3 regions of the Rhizobium sp. 10N427 genome follow, and region 2 is predicted to be linked to each of the others. Evidence: riboswitches for the same ligand, from Rfam matches in the RefSeq annotation. Region 2 holds a riboswitch; each other region holds the start of a gene.

Region 1 (5,860 bases), on a different contig from region 2:
TGCGGACCCTTGTGGCCGCGATATTGCGAGCGCATGGTGTGCAGCTCACCGAGACGGCGCATGTTGCGCTTGCGGCGCGCGGTAACGCCATAGCGCAGCCAATGCTCTTCACGCTCGATCGCCTTGCCGAGCTTGTGCTGTTCCAGCTCCTCGGCCTCCAGCACCTGATCGCGCCAGACTTCGAAATGCCCGAAGCCACGATCCAGACGCCGCGACGTGCCGCGATCGAGCCAAACGGTGGCCGTCGAGACCTTTTCGAGGAAGCGTCGGTCATGCGAAATCAGCACGAGGGCGCTGCGCGTCTTCTGCAGCTCGCCTTCCAGCCATTCGATGGTCGGCAGGTCGAGATGGTTGGTCGGCTCGTCGAGCAGCAGGATATCCGGCTCCGGCGCCATGACGCGGGCAAGTGCTGCGCGGCGGGCTTCGCCGCCAGAAAGGTTCTTCGGGTCTTCCTCGCCGGTGAGGCCGAGATGCGACAGAAGATAGGTGACACGATAGGGATCGTCGCCCGGCCCAAGCCCGGCCTCGGCATAGGCCTGCACCGTTGCAAAACTTCCGAAATCAGGCGCTTGCTCAAGATACCGGACCGTCGAGGAGGGATGACGGAACACCTCGCCGGATTGCGCTTCGGCGATGCCGGCAGCGATCTTCAGCAGCGTCGACTTGCCGGAACCGTTGCGGCCGACGAGGCAGATCTTGTCGCCGGGCTCCACCTGCAGGCTTGCGCCCGCCAGCAACGGCGCGCCGCCGAAGCTCAGAAAGATGTCGTCCAGTTTGAGAATGGGAGGCGCCAAGGATCAGACTCCGGAAAGGTCATAGGGGCGGGCAAGGACGATCGCGCGGCCACTGCCGAGCGTGAACCGAACCTTGCCTTCTGCCACATTGGAAATGGTACGCGACGAGCCGAACGGCAAATGGAAATCCGAGAGCGGATAGCGCGCGTTTTCGATGAAGAGACCGCGCAATTCGCTGAAACCGGGAACCGAGAACAGGCTGTTCTTCGGCAGGTCGAGCTCGATGGAACCTGAAAGAAGCGGAACCGCTTCCTCCAGCCCCGAAGTGAGCAACAGGTCGATGCCCTGTTCGGCGAGGCTGACGGCATAAAGGAGATGCTGAAGCGCATGATCGGACCGTTCCCCCGCCAGCGCACCGGCAAGGATCAGCCGTTTCGCACCGCGGGCTATCGCTTCCGAAACGGCGATCTCACCATCCGTCGAGGCTTTGGCCGCGGGATAGGGCTGCTTCGGCACACCCGGAAACGCACCTTCGAGATCCGGTGCGGTGGAATCGAAATCGCCCACCCAGAGCTCCGGCACGACGCCGAGCTCTGCCGCATGGCGCATGCCGCCATCGGCCGCGATGAACCGGCTGCCGGCAATCGCACTGCGCAGCCGCTCTGTCGGCGTCAGCTCGCCGCCGAGCAGGATCGTGAAGGTCGTCTGGGTCATGGGCAATGCCCATAGCGCAAAGCAGGGGTCGAGGGAAAGGGGCGGGGCTTAACCGGGAGTGCCCTTATCGCGCCGTTCGAAGGCTTTTTCATAACCGTCGATGAAGCGCTCATAGAGTGCTGCGAAGGCATCGACGTCCGTGTCGCTCCAGCCGTCGAGGATTTCGGTGATCAACGACAGCTTCTGCGCCCGGATTTCCGACAGCAACCGCTGGCCGATCGGTGTCATCACCACGACGATGCGCCGCGCATCGGCCTGCGATGCTTCACGGCGAAGAATGTTACGGCTGACCATGTCGGCGACCACGCGGCTGGCGCGAGACGGATCGATCCGCAGCATTTCTGCAATCATCCCGACCGTCACTTCATCGGCCGGCTGCGCACGGCGCACGGCGTCAAGAACATCGAGGTGCGAGAGTTCGAGATCCGGCGCCACGCTCTGGATTGCCAGACGCCCGATCAGCCGGCGCCCGGTCATCAGCTTCATGCGTGTCATGCTCTGGCCGATGCTGGAAACGCTTTCGTTCTCCAGTGACAGCGGATCAAGCTCGTGAATGCGGGCGGGTTTCTCGTTCATGCGCCGAGCATAACAGAAGGCTTGCGCGAAGGAAATATGCCTGCGTCATTCTGGTGTCATTGACATTTATATGCTTTTGTCACATAAATTGGCGATCAAGATTGGAACTGTCTTCATGGATATGCAGCTTGCCTCCCAGCCGCTCGTGACGGATCCCCGCCGCAGGCTTATTCTCTTCCTGTTTCTGATGACCGCGATGTTCATGGCAACGCTGGACAATCAGATCGTCTCGACGGCGCTGCCGACCATCGTCGGCGAATTCGGCCACCTCGAACGCTTCGGCTGGATCGGCTCCGCCTATCTGCTGTCGCTGAGCGCCGTCATGCCCGTCTATGGCAAGCTCGGTGACCTCTTCGGCCGCAAATACGTGATGATGACCGCAATCGCGATCTTCACCGTCGGCTCCGCCGTTTGTGGTCTCGCCGTCTCGATGAACACGCTGATCGCCGCCCGCGTGCTCCAGGGCCTGGGCGGCGGCGGCATCATGGTATCGATCTTCGCCGTCAATGCCGATCTCTTCGAGCCGCGCGAACGAGCCCGCTACCAGAGCTATTCCAGCCTGGTGCTGATGGCCTCGAGCGCCATCGGCCCCGTTCTCGGCGGCATGATGAGCGATCTCTTCGGCTGGCGCTCGATCTTCYTCGTCAACGTCCCGATCGGTTTCCTTGTCTTGATCGGCCTCGCGCTGATGCTACCCTACCGCAAACCGCACCGCCGTCCGAAGATCGACTATGCCGGCGCCCTTCTGCTGGCGATGACGACGACGAGCATCGTGCTGATGGCCGATGGCAGCGAACTGTTCGGCTCGATCCTGGCGCCGCAGAGCCTGGGGATCATCGGTATCGGCGCGCTTTGCGCCATCGCCTGGGTCTTCGTCGAGCGCCGCGCCGCCGAACCGATCGTGCCGCTGTCGCTGTTCCGCAACCCGACCTTCCCGCTTTTCCTGATCATGTCGATTACCGGCGGTGGCATCGCTATCGGCATGGCCAATTACTTCGCGCTGTTCCTGCAGACGACCACGGGCCTGTCGCCCTCGCATGCCGGCCTGCTCTTCGTCATGTTGACCGGCGGCCTCGTCTGCGGCTCGCTCTTTGCCGGGCGCATGATCTCGCGCACCGGACGCTACAAGCCCTTCGCCATCGCCAGCCTCTCCTGCAGCGCTGTGGCCTTTGCACTCCTGACGCAGGTCCATGCCGGTACGCCGCTGCCGATTATAGGCTTGCTGATGATGCTGCACGGCATCGGCATCGGTCTGTCGCAGCAGGTGCCTGTGATCGGCGTCCAGAACGCCGCTCCGGCGCGTGACGTCGGCGCCGCCACCGGCTCCGTCACGTTGTCACGCATGGGTGGCGCATCGATCGCCATCTCGATTTATGGCGCCATCATCGGCTCGCAGCTTGCAAAAGTCGGCGTCTCCATTCCGGGCGTTGCCGATATCGAGCAGCTGACGCCAAAGATGATGGCAGCCCTCCCGGAAGCCAGCCGCCAGGCTGTCGCCGATGCCTATGCCAGCGCCTTCACGCCGCTATTCATGACCTCCTGCGCCTTTGCTTTGATTGGATTGATTGCAGCGCTTTCGCTGAAACCGGTCCAGTTGCCGCGCCACGGCGAGACCAAGAACGCGGCCGCGGCGGCCGAAGCCGCCGAGTAAAAGCAAGGGCGCGCTGCGCCCTTGTCATAAAGCCTTCATCGCTATACATCTGCCAACGCTCTAACGGGGTGCCCTGTATCCGCAAGGATATCTGGCTGAGAGGCTTTCAAGCCAACCCGCGGAACCTGATCCGGCTAACACCGGCGGAGGGATTAGACGCGTGACACCAGGCACCGCCCTTTTCCCCATGACACAACTTTTTAGGAGGAGGCGCGCCATGCCCGGCCGCAAACCATTGATCGCATCATTCGCCACGGCTTTCCTTGCCGCAACCGTCACTCTGTCGCAGGCGCAGGCCGCGGACAAGACGCTGACGGTCTACACCTACGAGAGCTTCACCTCGGAATGGGGCCCCGGCCCCAAGGTCAAGGAAGCCTTCGAGAAGACCTGCGCCTGCACGGTCAATTTCGTCAGCGTCGCCGATGGCGTGGCGCTTCTCTCCCGCCTCAAGCTCGAAGGCGCCTCGACCAAGGCCGACGTCGTGCTCGGCATCGATACCAACCTGATCACCGAAGCCAAGGATACCGGCCTGTTCGACGTAAGCGGCGTCGATACCAGCGCTCTCAAGGTGCCCGGCGACTTCAAGGACGATGTCTTCGTTCCCTATGACTACGGCCACTTCGCCATCATCTACGACACGCAGACCATCAAGAACCCGCCGAAAAGCATGCAGGAACTGGTCGATGGCGACCCATCGCAAAAGATCGTCATCGAGGATCCGCGCACCTCGACGCCCGGCCTTGGCCTGCTGCTCTGGGTGAAGTCCGTCTATGGCGACAAGGCGCCCGAAGCATGGACGAAGCTCAAGAGCCGCATCCTGACGGTGACGCCCGGCTGGTCTGAAGCCTATGGCCTGTTCACCAAGGGCGAGGCGCCGATGGTACTGTCCTACACGACCTCACCAGCCTATCACATGGTCGCCGAGAATACCGATCGCTATCAGGCCGCCGCTTTCTCCGAAGGTCACTATATCCAGATCGAGGTCGCCGGCCTGCTTAAGAACGCTCCTGACAAGGATCTTGCTCGTGACTTCCTGAAATTCATGGTCACACCGGGTTTCCAGGACACGATCCCGACCAACAACTGGATGATGCCTGTTGCGGCCACCTCCACGCCGCTGCCGGATGCCTTCGGCAAGCTGGTCAATCCGTCCAAGACCTTCCTGATGAGCCCGGATGAAGTCGCCAAAAAACGCAAGGCGTGGATCGACGAGTGGCTGGCAGCCATGAGCATGAACTGATGCTGCAGACGGCGGCGGAGCGGCGAAATGCGCTGGTGGGAGGGGCAATCGGCATCGCCGCCATCCTGCTTTTCATCGGCATCGCCGCCATCTCGCTTGCTGCCTCCGGCGGCAGCAATGCGTTCGCCGGCATCATCTCGGATTCCTACATTCTCCGCGTCCTTCGCTTCACGCTGCTGCAAGCCGTCCTTTCGACCTTGCTCTCCGTTATCCTGGCTCTGCCCGTCGCGCGGGCACTTGCCCGGCAACCTAACTTTCCTGGCCGTATTTGGATCATCCGGTTGATGGCCGTGCCGATGGGACTGCCCGTTCTGATCGGCGCGCTTGGGTTGATCGGCATTTGGGGACGGCAGGGCGTGCTCAATACCGCATTGCTCAAGCTCGGCCTGTCCGAACCCGTCACCATCTACGGACTGACCGGCATCTTGCTCGCCCACGTCTTCTTCAATCTGCCTTTGGCATGCCGACTGATGCTCGCCGGTCTGGAGAGACTGCCCTCCGAATACTGGCTGATGGCAAGCAATCTCGACATGCGCCCGCGCGCCGTTTTCCGCTTCATCGAATGGCCGGCGATCCGCGGCCTGATCCCCGGCATTTCTGGGCTGATCTTCATGCTCTGCGCCACCAGTTTCACGCTGGTACTGACGCTTGGCGGCGGACCAGCGGCAACGACGATCGAGGTGGCGATCTACCAGTCGCTGCGTTTCGATTTCGACCCGGGCCGAGCGGTAGCTCTGTCCTTGCTGCAGATTGCCCTGACCGGCCTCATCCTCGGCGCCATGTCGTTTCTCCCCGCCAGCCGTGATGAAGGGCTGACCGCCGGACGCCACTCCATGCGTTTCGATGGCAGAATGCCAATGGCAAAACTGTCAGATGGCCTGCTCCTCGCTCTCGCCACGGCTTTTCTAATCTCGCCATTGCTCTCCGTGTTGGTAGCCGGCCTGA
Region 2 (5,860 bases):
CAGCGCCGTCAGCACGGCCATGCCATAGGTGCCACGCGCCGAGAAAGCCTTGAGATCGGTCTGGATGCCGGCGCCGCCCGAGGGGTCGGACCCGGCAATCGAGAGGACGTTACGGATCATGAGCGTGCCTTTCTGATGCTGGCTGCGATGGCTGCGGTCGCCGCCTGCGGATCGGGCTGGCCGCAGATCGCCGAGACGACCGCAAGGCCCTCGGCGCCGGTGGCAAGCACCGGGCCGACATGCTCGGCCTTCAGCCCGCCGATCGCTACGGAGCGAACCGGGCAGGCACGAACGAGATCGGCCAGACCTGTCAGGCCGATCGGTTGCTTATGGTCAGGCTTCGTCGCGGTGGCAAAGACCGGGCCGATTCCGGCATAATCGACGATGGCGGGATCCACCGCGGCGGCAAGCGCCGCCGTCTCGACCGACAGGCCGAGGATCATGTCCGGCCCGATCTTCCGGCGAGCTTCAATCGCGCCGAGATCATCTTGGCCGATATGCAATCCGTCGGCACCGAGCGCGATCGCCGCCTCGACATCGTCGTTGACGATGAGCAGCGCGTTGCTGCCCGTGAGCACATGCTGCAAAGCCCGGCCGGTTTCGATCATTTGCCGGGTGTCCGCCGTCTTGTCGCGCAGTTGCACGATGGTCGCCCCGCCGGCAACGGCGGCACGCGCGGTTTCGACAAGCCCGTATCCGGCACAGAGATGCGGATCGAGGACGAGATAGAGGGAAAGATCGAAGGTCTTCACGCCGGGCTGATCCTTGCCGCCTGGTCGAGGCCCGGACCGTCGAGTGCCGCGAGCGCATCAAGGAAACGCCAGGAGAAGGAGCCGGGGCCTTTCGCTTCCAGCGCTGCCTGTTCGCCGGCGACGGCAAACATTGCCAGCGCTGCGACTGTCGCATCGAAAGTCTCCTCGGGCGCAATCGCGGCAAAGGCGCCGGTCAGGCAGGTCAGCGAGCAGCCGAGCGCGGTGATCTGCGGCATGAGGGCCGAGCCGCCGGCGATCCTGACAGCACGCGCGCCATCGGTGACGAAATCGATCGGACCGGTGACCGCAACGGCAGCACCATACTGGGCGGCAATGCTGCGGGCGGCACCTTCCGCCTGCTCGACGGGATCGCGGCTGTCGACGCCCTGGCCGCGGCTTTCGCTGCCGGCAAGCGCGATGATCTCGGAAGCATTACCGCGGATGATTGCCGGATTGAGATCGAGCAGCGCCGCAACGCTCTCCCGGCGGTAGCCCGTCGCGTAATGGGCGACCGGATCCAGCACCCAGGGCTTGCCGTTGCGGGCAGCGGCCTTCGCCGCCTGTTTCATGCCGCTCACCCAGGCGGGCGACAGCGTGCCGATATTGATCGTCAATGCCCCGGATATCGCCGCGAATTCACCGGCTTCCTCTTCGGCATGCACCATGGCGGGCGAGGCGCCCGCGGCCAACACGACATTGGCGGCGATGTTCATCGCGACATAGTTGGTGATGCAGTGAACGAGCGGCGGCGCGGCGCGCAGCGCGGTCAGCAATTGTCCGGGTGATCTCGAAGTCGTCATCTTGCGTCCCTTGTGGGGCGGGGCAAGACGCCGGAGGCCGGACGAACGAAAGCGAAGGGCCTCGAGCGACTCCCTCCGCCAGCATTATCTGGTTCAGGTTCAAAGGGTACTTCTCAGCCCGCCTTCCGGCGAACGCCCCTGTCTCTCAACGCCTTCGTCATCGCAAATTATCGGCGGCTTGTCACGCCCTATCAGTTCAGCCGGGCCTCGCCGCTGACGATACGCTGCTCGCCTTCATCGAAGAGATGAACGGCATCATGAATGGGCGCAACCTTCAGGACATCGCCGGGCGCTGCTCTGATCCGCTCGCGGAAGACGCAGCTGATGGTCTGCGTACCGAGTCTGGCGATGACGAGGGTTTCCGATCCCGTCGGCTCAACGACGACAGTGGTGATCTCGATGCCACCGGGGTCGAGCCGGAGATGTTCGGGGCGGATGCCGTAGGTTACGGCATCGCCCGGACGGCGGTCGCTTGGGAGGATGATGCCGTCTTCGGTGCGGAAACCCACATCCGTCATGCTGCCCTTGATGAAGTTCATGGCGGGCGAGCCGATGAAGCCCGCGACGAACAGGTTGTTGGGCCGGTCGTAGAGATCGAGCGGAGAACCGGACTGCTCGATGCGGCCGTCCTTCATGACGACGATCTTGTCGGCCATGGTCATGGCCTCGATCTGGTCGTGGGTGACGTAGATCGTCGTCGTCTGCAGCCGCTGGTGCAGTTCCTTGATCTCCGAGCGCATCTGGACGCGCAGCTTGGCATCGAGATTGGAGAGCGGTTCGTCGAAGAGGAAGACGGCCGGGTCGCGCACGATTGCCCGGCCCATGGCAACACGCTGGCGCTGGCCGCCGGAGAGCTGTTTCGGATAGCGTTCGAGCAGGCTTTCGAGGCCGAGAATCTTGGCGGCATTGCCGACGCGCTTGTCTATCTCCTCTCGCGGCATACGCTTCAGCCGCAGCGAGAAGCCCATGTTCTTGGCAACCGTCATATGCGGATAGAGCGCATAGTTCTGGAACACCATGGCGATGTCCCGGTCCTTCGGTGCCAGCTCGTTGACGATGTGCTTGCCGATCTGGATCTCACCGCGGGTAATGCCCTCGAGGCCGGCGATCATCCTGAGCAGCGTCGATTTTCCGCAGCCGGACGGTCCGACGAGAACCACGAACTCGCCGTCGCGGATATCGACCGATACGCCCTTGATGGCCTTGAACGCGCCATAGTCCTTGCGGGCATTATTCACGGAAACATGAGCCATTGTCGTCCTCCCCAGGCCGCGATCAGAGCGTGTTCAAGGTGTTTCTGAGAAAGCCGAGGCCGACGCGCTCGCCCTCCTTGCGGGCCTCCAGGTCCTTGCCCGGCCAGCCGTAGGCGGCATCCTCATGCTCGATCGAGATCGTGCCGTCGAAACCGTAGCTCACGGCCTGGCGCAGGAATTTCGTCCAGTCAAGAAGGCCGAGGCCGGGCAGCTTGTATTGCCACCAGCCCTTGCCGTGATAGCCGACGGCCTGCTGTACGGCGGGATCGATCGCGGTGTCCTTGGCATGGAGGATGGCAATGCGGTCCTTGACGTCCTCGAGCGCCTTATAGGGATCGACGCCGATGCGCAGGAAGTGCGAGGGGTCGAATTCCAGCCCGAAGCGGCGGTCTGGAATGCGCTTGAACAGCTCGTCGTAGCCCCTCGGCGTCGTGCCGACGAAATTGTCCTTCGGCCCTGGCCAGTTTTCGATCGCGAAGATCAGGCCGCTCGATGCCGTCTCGGCAATCAGGCCGTTGGTGTAGGCGGCGAAGTCGTCATAATTGGCCTCGTCGCTGGCTTCATCGTTGCGTCCCGGGAAGATCACAAAGATCGGCACACCAGCCTCGCCGATCGCCTGGGCGAATTCCGAGGTGCGCGAGCGCAGATCCTTGCGCTTGGCATTGTCGGCGTCGAGCTGGTTGCCGAAATAGGTGATGGAGGAGACGTAGAGATTGCGCTCGCGAGCGAGTGCCACGGCAGAGCGGACCTTGTCGGGCGTCTTGATATGCCCGCCGACATCGATCTCGATGGCATCGAAACCGGCGGAGGCCGCGAAATCGACCACTTCTTCCAGCGGCCGGTCGTTGAACGTCGACGTATAGAAACCGATCTTCATCAAAATCCTCCCAGGCGCCGCCGCGGCGGCTGTTCTAGTTGTTCAGGCGATCCATGTATTTCAGGGGTGAACGCGTGCGTTGAACCTCATCTGACGACGCTAGCATCAGCGCTGCCGCCATTGGCATGGCCGCAGCACCGATCGCCGAAGCATCGTCGCCAAGCGAGGCGCGGTGAAGCGACGGCAAAGCGGCGTCGGCGGCATCGAGATGCTCATGTACATAGCGCAGCAGCTCGTCGATCATGCGGATCGGCAGCCGCCCGCCGACCAGGATGGCGTCGGGATCGATGATCATGCCGATATGCCGGACAGCGACGGCCAAATGGGCGCTCATCTCCCGCAGCCATTGCGAGACCAGCCGCTTTCCGCGCGTATCGAGCGTCAGTAGATCCTGCGGTACGCTGACCTTGATGCCGTGTTCCGCGAGGAACTCGTAAAGGCAGAACAGGGAAAAGATCTCGCCGAGCAGCCGCACCTTCTGCGCCCGCTCGTCCTTACCGTCGGCAATCGGCAGCCAGCCGATTTCGCCGCTAAGGCCCATGGCGCCGCGGTGGCCATTGCCATCCAGCACCAGTCCGCCGCCGGGGCAGGCATTTATGGCGATGTAGAGGAAGCTGCGGCTTTCGGCGCCGAGCCCATAGTCGAGTTCGGCCAGTGCCGCGGCATTGGTTTCGTTCTCGATGAAGACGGGGTGCTGCGTCAGGCCTTCGATCGCGGTGCGCACGTCGAATTCCAGCCATTCGGAATAGTCGGCCGGCTTGCCTGGAAAGGATATTTCGCCCAGCCAGTCCGGCATGGCGAGACCGATACCGGCCAGATGAGCGTCGTCGATCAGGCGGCTGCGCTGAAAATGTGATATCGCGTCGGCCGACAGCTGCATGAATTCGGCAGGCAGAATGTAGCGCTTTTCGTGATGCACGCGGGCACGCACATTGCCGACCGCGTCGACGGCAAGGATGGTCAGGTGATCGCGGTCGATATTGATGCCGATGGCGAAGAACGCGTCCGGATTGATCTCGAGCTCGATGGCGGGCTGTCCGCGCAAACCGTGGCGGCGCCGAGCCTCGATGATCAGGCCCTCGTCCAGCAGCCGGTCGACGATGCGGGCGATGGCCGGCTTGGTGAAGCCGGTCTGTCTTGCAATCTCCGCCCGCGAAATCGGGGCCTGCCGGTGGATGCAGCGCAGCACGACGGCGCGGTTATGCTCGCCTGCATCTTCGACATTTGCCCCCGATAGATCGGGGGAGAGCTTGACGCCCGCGGTCTGGTTCATGGTCGCGATCCTTCATCTTCCATCGGCATCAGACCGGTCTCATCCCTTGACTGCGCCGCTGGTCATCGCGCCGAGAATCAGTCTCTGGAGCGACAGGAAGGCCACGATCGCCGGTACGACGGAGATCAGGCAGGCGGCGGCAAGCAGCTGGATCGACGAGTCGGTCTGCATGCCGCGGAAGTTAAAGATACCGACGCCGATCGGCATCAGATTGTTTTGGGTCAGCAGCAGAAAAGGCACGAGGAATTGCGACCATCCGGCAATGACGGTGATAATAAAGACCGAGGCGATGCCCGGCGCCGAGAGCGGCAGGACGATACGCCAGAACACCGAGAAGCGATTGCAGCCATCGATCATCGCGGCCTCGTCAAGACTGCGCGGGATGCTATCGACTGTGCTCTTCAACAGCCAGGTCGCCAGCGGCACCCCGAGCGCGATATAGACCATGACGACGGCAAAATGCGTGTCGAGCAGGCCTAGCTTGTTCATGTAGCGATAGAGCGGCACCATGATCACAAGCGGCGAGATCATCTGGAAGAGCAGCAACCCCATCATCGACAGGCCCTTGCCGCGAAAGTGGAAGCGCGAGAAGGCATAGGCTGCAGGCAGCGCCACGATGAGAACGCCGAGACCGCTGAGCGCCGCAAGCTTCAGCCCGTTCCACAGATAAAGCGGGAAATAGCTGTTGTTGAGAACGGCGACGAAGTTTTCCATCGTCGGATTGTGTGGGATGTAGCGGGCGACGCCGCGATAGATCTCGCGCCGGTCGCGCATCGCCATCGACAGCAGATAGGAGAGGGGGCCGGCGAAGAAAACGAACATCGCCAGCATGAACAGATAGCTCAGAAAATCGCCAAACCGCGTGCCGGTGCGCCCGCTCATTGCTCTTCCTCCTTGGGCAGGAA
Region 3 (5,860 bases), 240 kb from region 2:
CACAGCTACGACCACTACCTTCACCACAAGTATTTCGAGTGCAACTACGCCGATGGCGTGATCCCGCTCGACAAGTGGTTCGGCACATTCCACGATGGTTCATCCGAAGCGCAGGAGCGCATGGACAAGCGGTTCATGGAGCAGGCCAGGCGCCGCGCAGAAAAGAAGGCGCGCCGCGAACAGCAGGCTGGCTGATCCTCCCAGGTGAACGACCCGCAGGCCCGGCTTCTCCGCCGGGCCTTTTGCTGTCCGGATCCCTGCAAATGAGGGATTTTCATCAATTTTTCCGCGGACCGCGCGATCTTCCCCGGCTAACGTTTTCCTGCGGCCGGCTGGCGCCGCCTTATCTCTGGGAGGAGAGAAAATGCTGAAATTGCTGACCACCAGCGCGGTTGCCCTGGTGCTTGCTGGGCAGGCGCACGCGGCCGATCGTATCGGTGTTTCGATGGGGACGCTCACCAACAATTTTCAGACGCTGATCGTCAACGGCATGCAGGATTATGCCAAGTCCGTCGGTGTCGAGCTGCAGATCGAGGATGCGACGACGGACGTCAACAAGCAGCTCGACCAGGTCAAGAATTTCGCTGCCGGCGGCGTCTCGGCCATCATCGTCGATCCCGTCGATTCAGATGGCACGCCGGCTCTCAGCAAGGTTGCCGAGGATGCCGGCATCCCGCTGATCTACGTCAACGTTCAGCCGACCGATCTTTCGACACTCGGCAAGCAACAGGCTTTCGTCGGTTCAAACGAGGCCGAATCCGGCACGCTGCAGACCAAGGAAGTCTGTCGCATTCTGGGCGGCAAAGGCAATGTCGTCATCATGATCGGCGACCTGACGAGCCAGGCCGCGCGTCAGCGCACTCAGGACGTCCATGACGTCATCGCGACGCCTGAATGCAGCGGCCTGAAGGTCGCTCAGGAGCAGGTCGGTAACTGGAGCCGCGTCAACGGCGCCGATCTGGTCTCCAACTGGCTGACATCGGGCTTGGAGTTCGATGCCGTTCTTGCCAACAACGACGAGATGGCGCTCGGCGCCATCGCCGCATTGAAGAATGGCGGCGCATCCACGGAGAAGATCATCGTCGCCGGTATCGACGCCACGCCGGAAGCCCTGCAGGCGATGAAGGCGGGCGACCTGAAGGTCACGGTCTTCCAGGATGCCAAGGGTCAGGGCAAGGGTTCGATCGATGCGGCTTTGAAGGCGATCAAGGGCGAAAAGATCGACCGCGAGGTCTGGATCCCGTTCCAACTGGTGACGGAGAAGAACATGGCGGACTTCGAACATCTGAACTGAGGCGCGGCTCGCCTCACGGGCCGCGTCATGAAGGCCACGCAGCGCTGACCCGCTCGTGGCCTTTTCACGCGCTCTCAGGTGGCAGGAAGCGGTTCGCTGATGACGACGAAATTGGCGCAGGAATGCTCGACATTGGCAATGCGGATGCGCAACTCGCGCCGCGATGTCAGCAGGAAGAGAAACACCTTCTTGGCGCGCTGTGCCCGCCGCAGGATCTCTTCGCCGCCAAACAGCAGGCCGTCACGCTCACCGAGTTCGAAGGCCACGTGCTCGCTGTAATTCTCGTCCGTAATGGTGATTGTCCCGAGACCCGACAGCATTGTGAGCATTCCTCATCATGAGGAATGACTTTTGTCGAAGTCCTAATTTAGTGCAACACGGTGTTCCGGTTTTCCACGGGGATGTTGGAACACCTAGAGCGGACTTTTGGAAAACGGCTAGCTTCGCGTCACGCCGTGTGAAGGCGTGCCGTCCGCGATCGCGCATTTCATTCCGTCTCCTCAGAACTTGACGCCGACGCCGATCATGATCGTGTTCTGGTTCAGATCGAAATCACCGCCCGCCGCACCGCCGAAGTTGCCGCTGCCGTAGTCGGTATAGCGATACTCGCCGCGGGCAAAGATGTTCTGGGTGAAGGCGTAGTCGATACCTGCGCCGATCGTCCAGCCGTTCAGCGTGTCGGAAACATCTGAAGCCCCGGTCGGATGACCTTCTGCCCGTGCGATCGCCCAGCCGGCGGTTCCGTAGAGCAGGGCGTTGTCGAAGGCATAGCCGACGCGGGCGCGGACCGAGCCCTGCCATGTCGTCTCGACGGAGCCAAAGGCCGTGTCCTCTTCGTTCCAGTTATGGAGGACATCGCCTTCGACGCCGATCACCCAGTTATTGTCGAACTGGTAGTTGTAGCCGGCAAAGCCGCCCAGGATCCCGCCGTTGGCGTCGACATTGGATGCACCGTCAGGATCGAACGTCGTCCAGCTATAGCCACCCTCGGCACCGATATAAGGGCCCGACCAGGTGAAAACCGGCGTTATTGCCTCCGGTTCAACCGGCGCAGGCGGTGGTGTCAGGTCCGCGGCCTGGGCTGATATTCCCGCCAGCGAAGCAGCAAGAACGGTGAGAATAGCGAATTTCATATTCGGTCTCCCTAAATTGCATGACACTTAGATAGGTAGCCCTGGGCCAAAAGTCTCTAGCCCTTTCGATCACAAATGCCTGGGCGCTGCGCAGGCGGCGGATCCACCATTGACAGTCCTTTGAAAACGCGACAGTTTCCCGCCCATTCCGAGGGGAGCATCTGACGATGCTGAGATGGCGCTGAGCCGGACCCTTGAACCTGATCCGGGTCATGCCGGCGTAGGAACGGAACAAGATGCCGCCGGTATCTCCCTTCGTCTTCGCTTTGCCTGGATCTCCATTGCCGTCTGGAGATCGCTTCGCAATGTCTGTTCTGCTGCGCTCACGCCCCTCAGTTTCCACTGACACCTGAACGATGCGCCCTCTCAACGCTCTCTATGGTGCAGTTTTGCTGCTTGCGATCTGGCAGGTGGTCATCTGGCTGTTTGCGCCGGCGCATTTCATCCTGCCTTCACCGCTGTCGGTCGCTTCGGTCTTTGTGCGGCAGCCGCTGTTCCTGCTGGAGCAGAGCCTGACGACGGCGCTTGAGATCGTGCTGGGATACGTCTGCGGAGCAATCTCAGGTGCGGCGGCGGCCTTCGTGCTGTCGGCCTTTCCGGCCGCCGGGGCGCTGGTCTGGCCGCTGGTGCTGATCCTGCAGGCCTTCCCGGTCTTTGTGCTGGCGCCGATCCTGGTCATTTGGCTCGGCTTCGGCATGGCTTCCAAGGTCGCCATGGCAACGATCATCATCTTTTTTCCCGTCGCTTCGGCTTTTGCCGACGGGCTGCGCAGGACCGAGCGCGATATCCTCGATGCCGTATCGCTGACAAATGCCAGCCACTGGCAGACGCTGGTCCGCATCCGGATGCCGCTTGCCGTTCCGGCACTCGTTTCAGGTCTGAGGATCGCTGCGCCGCTGGCGCCGCTCGGCGCCGTGATCGGCGAATGGGTCGGCGCGTCGGCAGGCCTCGGCTTCGTCATGGTCCAGGCCAATGCGCGCATGCAGACCGACATGGTCTTTGCCGCCATGGCGGTGCTGGCGGCGATGACGCTGATCTGCCGGGTGGTGGTCGACAGGCTCACCTCCGGCTGGACGCCGTGGGCAACCACGCGCTGAACGATTTTCAAACTGCACATTCATGGAGCAAACATGCTGCGTCTGATATCCGCCACCTTCCTTGCCCTTGTGGCGCTCGCTTCGCCGTCGCTTGCCAACCACAAGCTGACAGTGATGCTGGAATGGTTCGTCAACCCCGACCACGCACCGCTGGTCATCGCCGGGCAGAAGGGCCTGTTTGCCGCGCAAGGGCTGGATGTCGAGCTCATCCCGCCTGCCGATCCCTCGGCGGTGCCGCGGCTGATTTCCGCCAAGCAGGCTGATATCGGCATCCATTACCAGCCCAACCTCTACCTCGACCACGAAGCCGGACTGCCGCTGGTGCGGGTCGGCACGCTGGTCGAGACGCCGCTCAACACCGTCACCGTGCTTGCCGATGGACCGATCAAGAGTCTTGCCGATCTGAAGGGCAAGAAGGTCGGCTTTTCCGTCACCGGCTTTGAAGACGCGATGCTGAAGCGGATGCTGGAAAACGCCGGTCTCACGAAAGAAGACGTAGAGCTGGTCAACGTCAATTTCGCCCTGTCGCCATCGCTGATCGCAGGCAAGGTCGATGCCAATGTCGGCGGCTTCCGCAATTTCGAGCTGACGCAGATGAAGCTCGAAGGACATGAGGGCAAGGCGTTCTTTCCAGAAGAAAACGGCGTGCCGCCCTATGACGAGCTGATCTTCGTCACCCATCGCGATTCGATCGCCGATCCGCGGCTGCCACGTTTCCTCGCGGCCGTCGAACAGGCCTCGATCTTCATCACCAACCACCCCAAGGAAGCCTGGCAGCTGTTCGTCAAGGCCTACCCCAATCTCGACGACGAGCTGAACCGCACAGCATTCTTCGACACGCTGCCGCGCTTCGCCAAGCGTCCTGCGGCGCTCGATACCGGCCGCTACCAGCGGTTCGGGACCTTCATGCAGGAGATGGGTCTGGTGAAGACCGCGCCCGATGTTGCGGACCTTGCCGTCGAGGTAAAATAGCCCTGTGGCGGCCCTGCCACGGCGCCGTGCAAATGTCCCCGGCCGTTAACTGAACGTTGTGGCCGGGGCCACGCGTTAACTATTTGTTAACCACGAAGCAGGTACACCGAAGCAATCAAAAATTAACCAAGATTGCTAATGTGTTAACCGACGCGCGCTCCATCCGTATCAAAGGCCGTTCGTTCCTGGCGGTCGTTTTGACGCCCGATCTGCCCTTCGATGAATGGCTGGTCCGGCTCGACGATCTGGCCAAGCGTTCGGCAGGCTTTTTCCTGGGAAGGCCGGTTGTCCTCGATGTCGCCGACCTCCAGGCGGACCGGGCTCAGCTGAAGTCGATGATCGCTTCGCTTGGCGAACGCGGCGTCCGGATCATGGGCATCGAAGGCGCGCGGCCATCGCAGCTCGACGCTACCATGCCGCCGGGCATGAGCGGCGGCCGCCCGGCACCGGATGTCGATGTCGCCGACGTGCCGCAGGCGAAGGAGCCGGCGCCGAAGGCTGAGACGCAGGTGCAGGCCACTGCGCCCGTTCAGGTAACGCGCGCCACATTGTCGTCGATGGTTCTGCACGAGCCGGTGCGCTCGGGCCAGTCGATCATCTTCCCGGAAGGCGACGTGACGATCATCGGATCGGTCGCTTCGGGCGCCGAGATTATCGCCGGCGGCTCCATCCACATCTACGGCGCGCTTCGCGGCCGGGCGCTGGCAGGTTCGGTCGGCAACTCGTCGGCCCGGATTTTCTGCCGCAAGCTGGAAGCAGAATTGCTGGCGATCGACGGCATCTACAAGACGGCAGACGATCTGCCTGCCGAACTGCGCGGCCAGCCTGCGCAGCTCTGGCTCGAAAACGACGCGATCCTCGCATCGCGGCTGATTTAACGGACGAATGGTTTAGGACAGGAGAGGGGATATGGGTAAAGTCATAGTTGTTACCTCGGGCAAGGGTGGCGTTGGCAAGACGACCTCTACGGCCGCACTCGGCGCCGCTCTGGCGCAGCGCAACGAAAAGGTCGTCGTCGTCGATTTCGACGTCGGCCTGCGCAATCTCGATCTCGTCATGGGTGCCGAACGCCGGGTCGTCTACGATCTGGTCAACGTCATCCAGGGCGATGCCAAGCTCTCGCAGGCGCTGATCCGCGACAAGCGGCTGGAAACGCTGTTCCTGCTGCCGGCCTCGCAGACGCGCGACAAGGATTGCCTGACCGCCGAGGGCGTCGAGCAGGTCATCAACGATCTGAAGCGCAATTTCGACTGGATCATCTGCGACAGCCCGGCCGGCATCGAACGCGGCGCGACGCTCGCCATGCGCCATGCCGATATCGCCGTCGTCGTCACCAACCCCGAGGTCTCCTCGGTTCGCGACTC

The links. Region 2 has a riboswitch for thiamine pyrophosphate ahead of thiM (hydroxyethylthiazole kinase). Riboswitches for the same ligand answer to the same signal wherever they lie in the genome.
Region 1: another riboswitch for thiamine pyrophosphate. It lies ahead of thiB (thiamine ABC transporter substrate binding subunit); the one in region 2 lies ahead of thiM (hydroxyethylthiazole kinase).
Region 3: another riboswitch for thiamine pyrophosphate. It lies ahead of AC1DIJ_RS01695 (ABC transporter permease); the one in region 2 lies ahead of thiM (hydroxyethylthiazole kinase).

The regions. Positions count from the first base shown of each region.
Region 1 is NZ_JBFTID010000003.1:198,317-204,176, reverse strand. Features, by position in the region: gene AC1DIJ_RS08435 (ABC-F family ATP-binding cassette domain-containing protein) at 1-794, opposite strand, end outside; gene AC1DIJ_RS08430 (thiamine diphosphokinase) at 798-1,448, opposite strand; gene AC1DIJ_RS08425 (MarR family winged helix-turn-helix transcriptional regulator) at 1,497-2,024, opposite strand; gene AC1DIJ_RS08420 (MDR family MFS transporter) at 2,140-3,675, shown strand; TPP riboswitch at 3,730-3,844, shown strand; gene thiB (thiamine ABC transporter substrate binding subunit) at 3,893-4,915, shown strand; gene thiP (thiamine/thiamine pyrophosphate ABC transporter permease ThiP) at 4,915-5,860, shown strand, end outside.
Region 2 is NZ_JBFTID010000001.1:144,440-150,299, reverse strand. Features, by position in the region: gene thiD (bifunctional hydroxymethylpyrimidine kinase/phosphomethylpyrimidine kinase) at 1-120, opposite strand, end outside; gene thiE (thiamine phosphate synthase) at 117-752, opposite strand; gene thiM (hydroxyethylthiazole kinase) at 749-1,552, opposite strand; TPP riboswitch at 1,606-1,702, opposite strand; gene AC1DIJ_RS00565 (sn-glycerol-3-phosphate ABC transporter ATP-binding protein UgpC) at 1,744-2,805, opposite strand; gene AC1DIJ_RS00560 (sugar phosphate isomerase/epimerase family protein) at 2,828-3,682, opposite strand; gene AC1DIJ_RS00555 (ROK family transcriptional regulator) at 3,717-4,955, opposite strand; gene AC1DIJ_RS00550 (carbohydrate ABC transporter permease) at 4,995-5,837, opposite strand; gene AC1DIJ_RS00545 (carbohydrate ABC transporter permease) at 5,834-5,860, opposite strand, start outside.
Region 3 is NZ_JBFTID010000001.1:382,299-388,158, reverse strand. Features, by position in the region: gene AC1DIJ_RS01715 (sterol desaturase family protein) at 1-195, shown strand, start outside; gene AC1DIJ_RS01710 (sugar ABC transporter substrate-binding protein) at 365-1,294, shown strand; gene AC1DIJ_RS01705 (hypothetical protein) at 1,369-1,614, opposite strand; gene AC1DIJ_RS01700 (outer membrane protein) at 1,795-2,427, opposite strand; TPP riboswitch at 2,569-2,671, shown strand; gene AC1DIJ_RS01695 (ABC transporter permease) at 2,784-3,524, shown strand; gene AC1DIJ_RS01690 (ABC transporter substrate-binding protein) at 3,558-4,496, shown strand; gene minC (septum site-determining protein MinC) at 4,628-5,374, shown strand; gene minD (septum site-determining protein MinD) at 5,406-5,860, shown strand, end outside.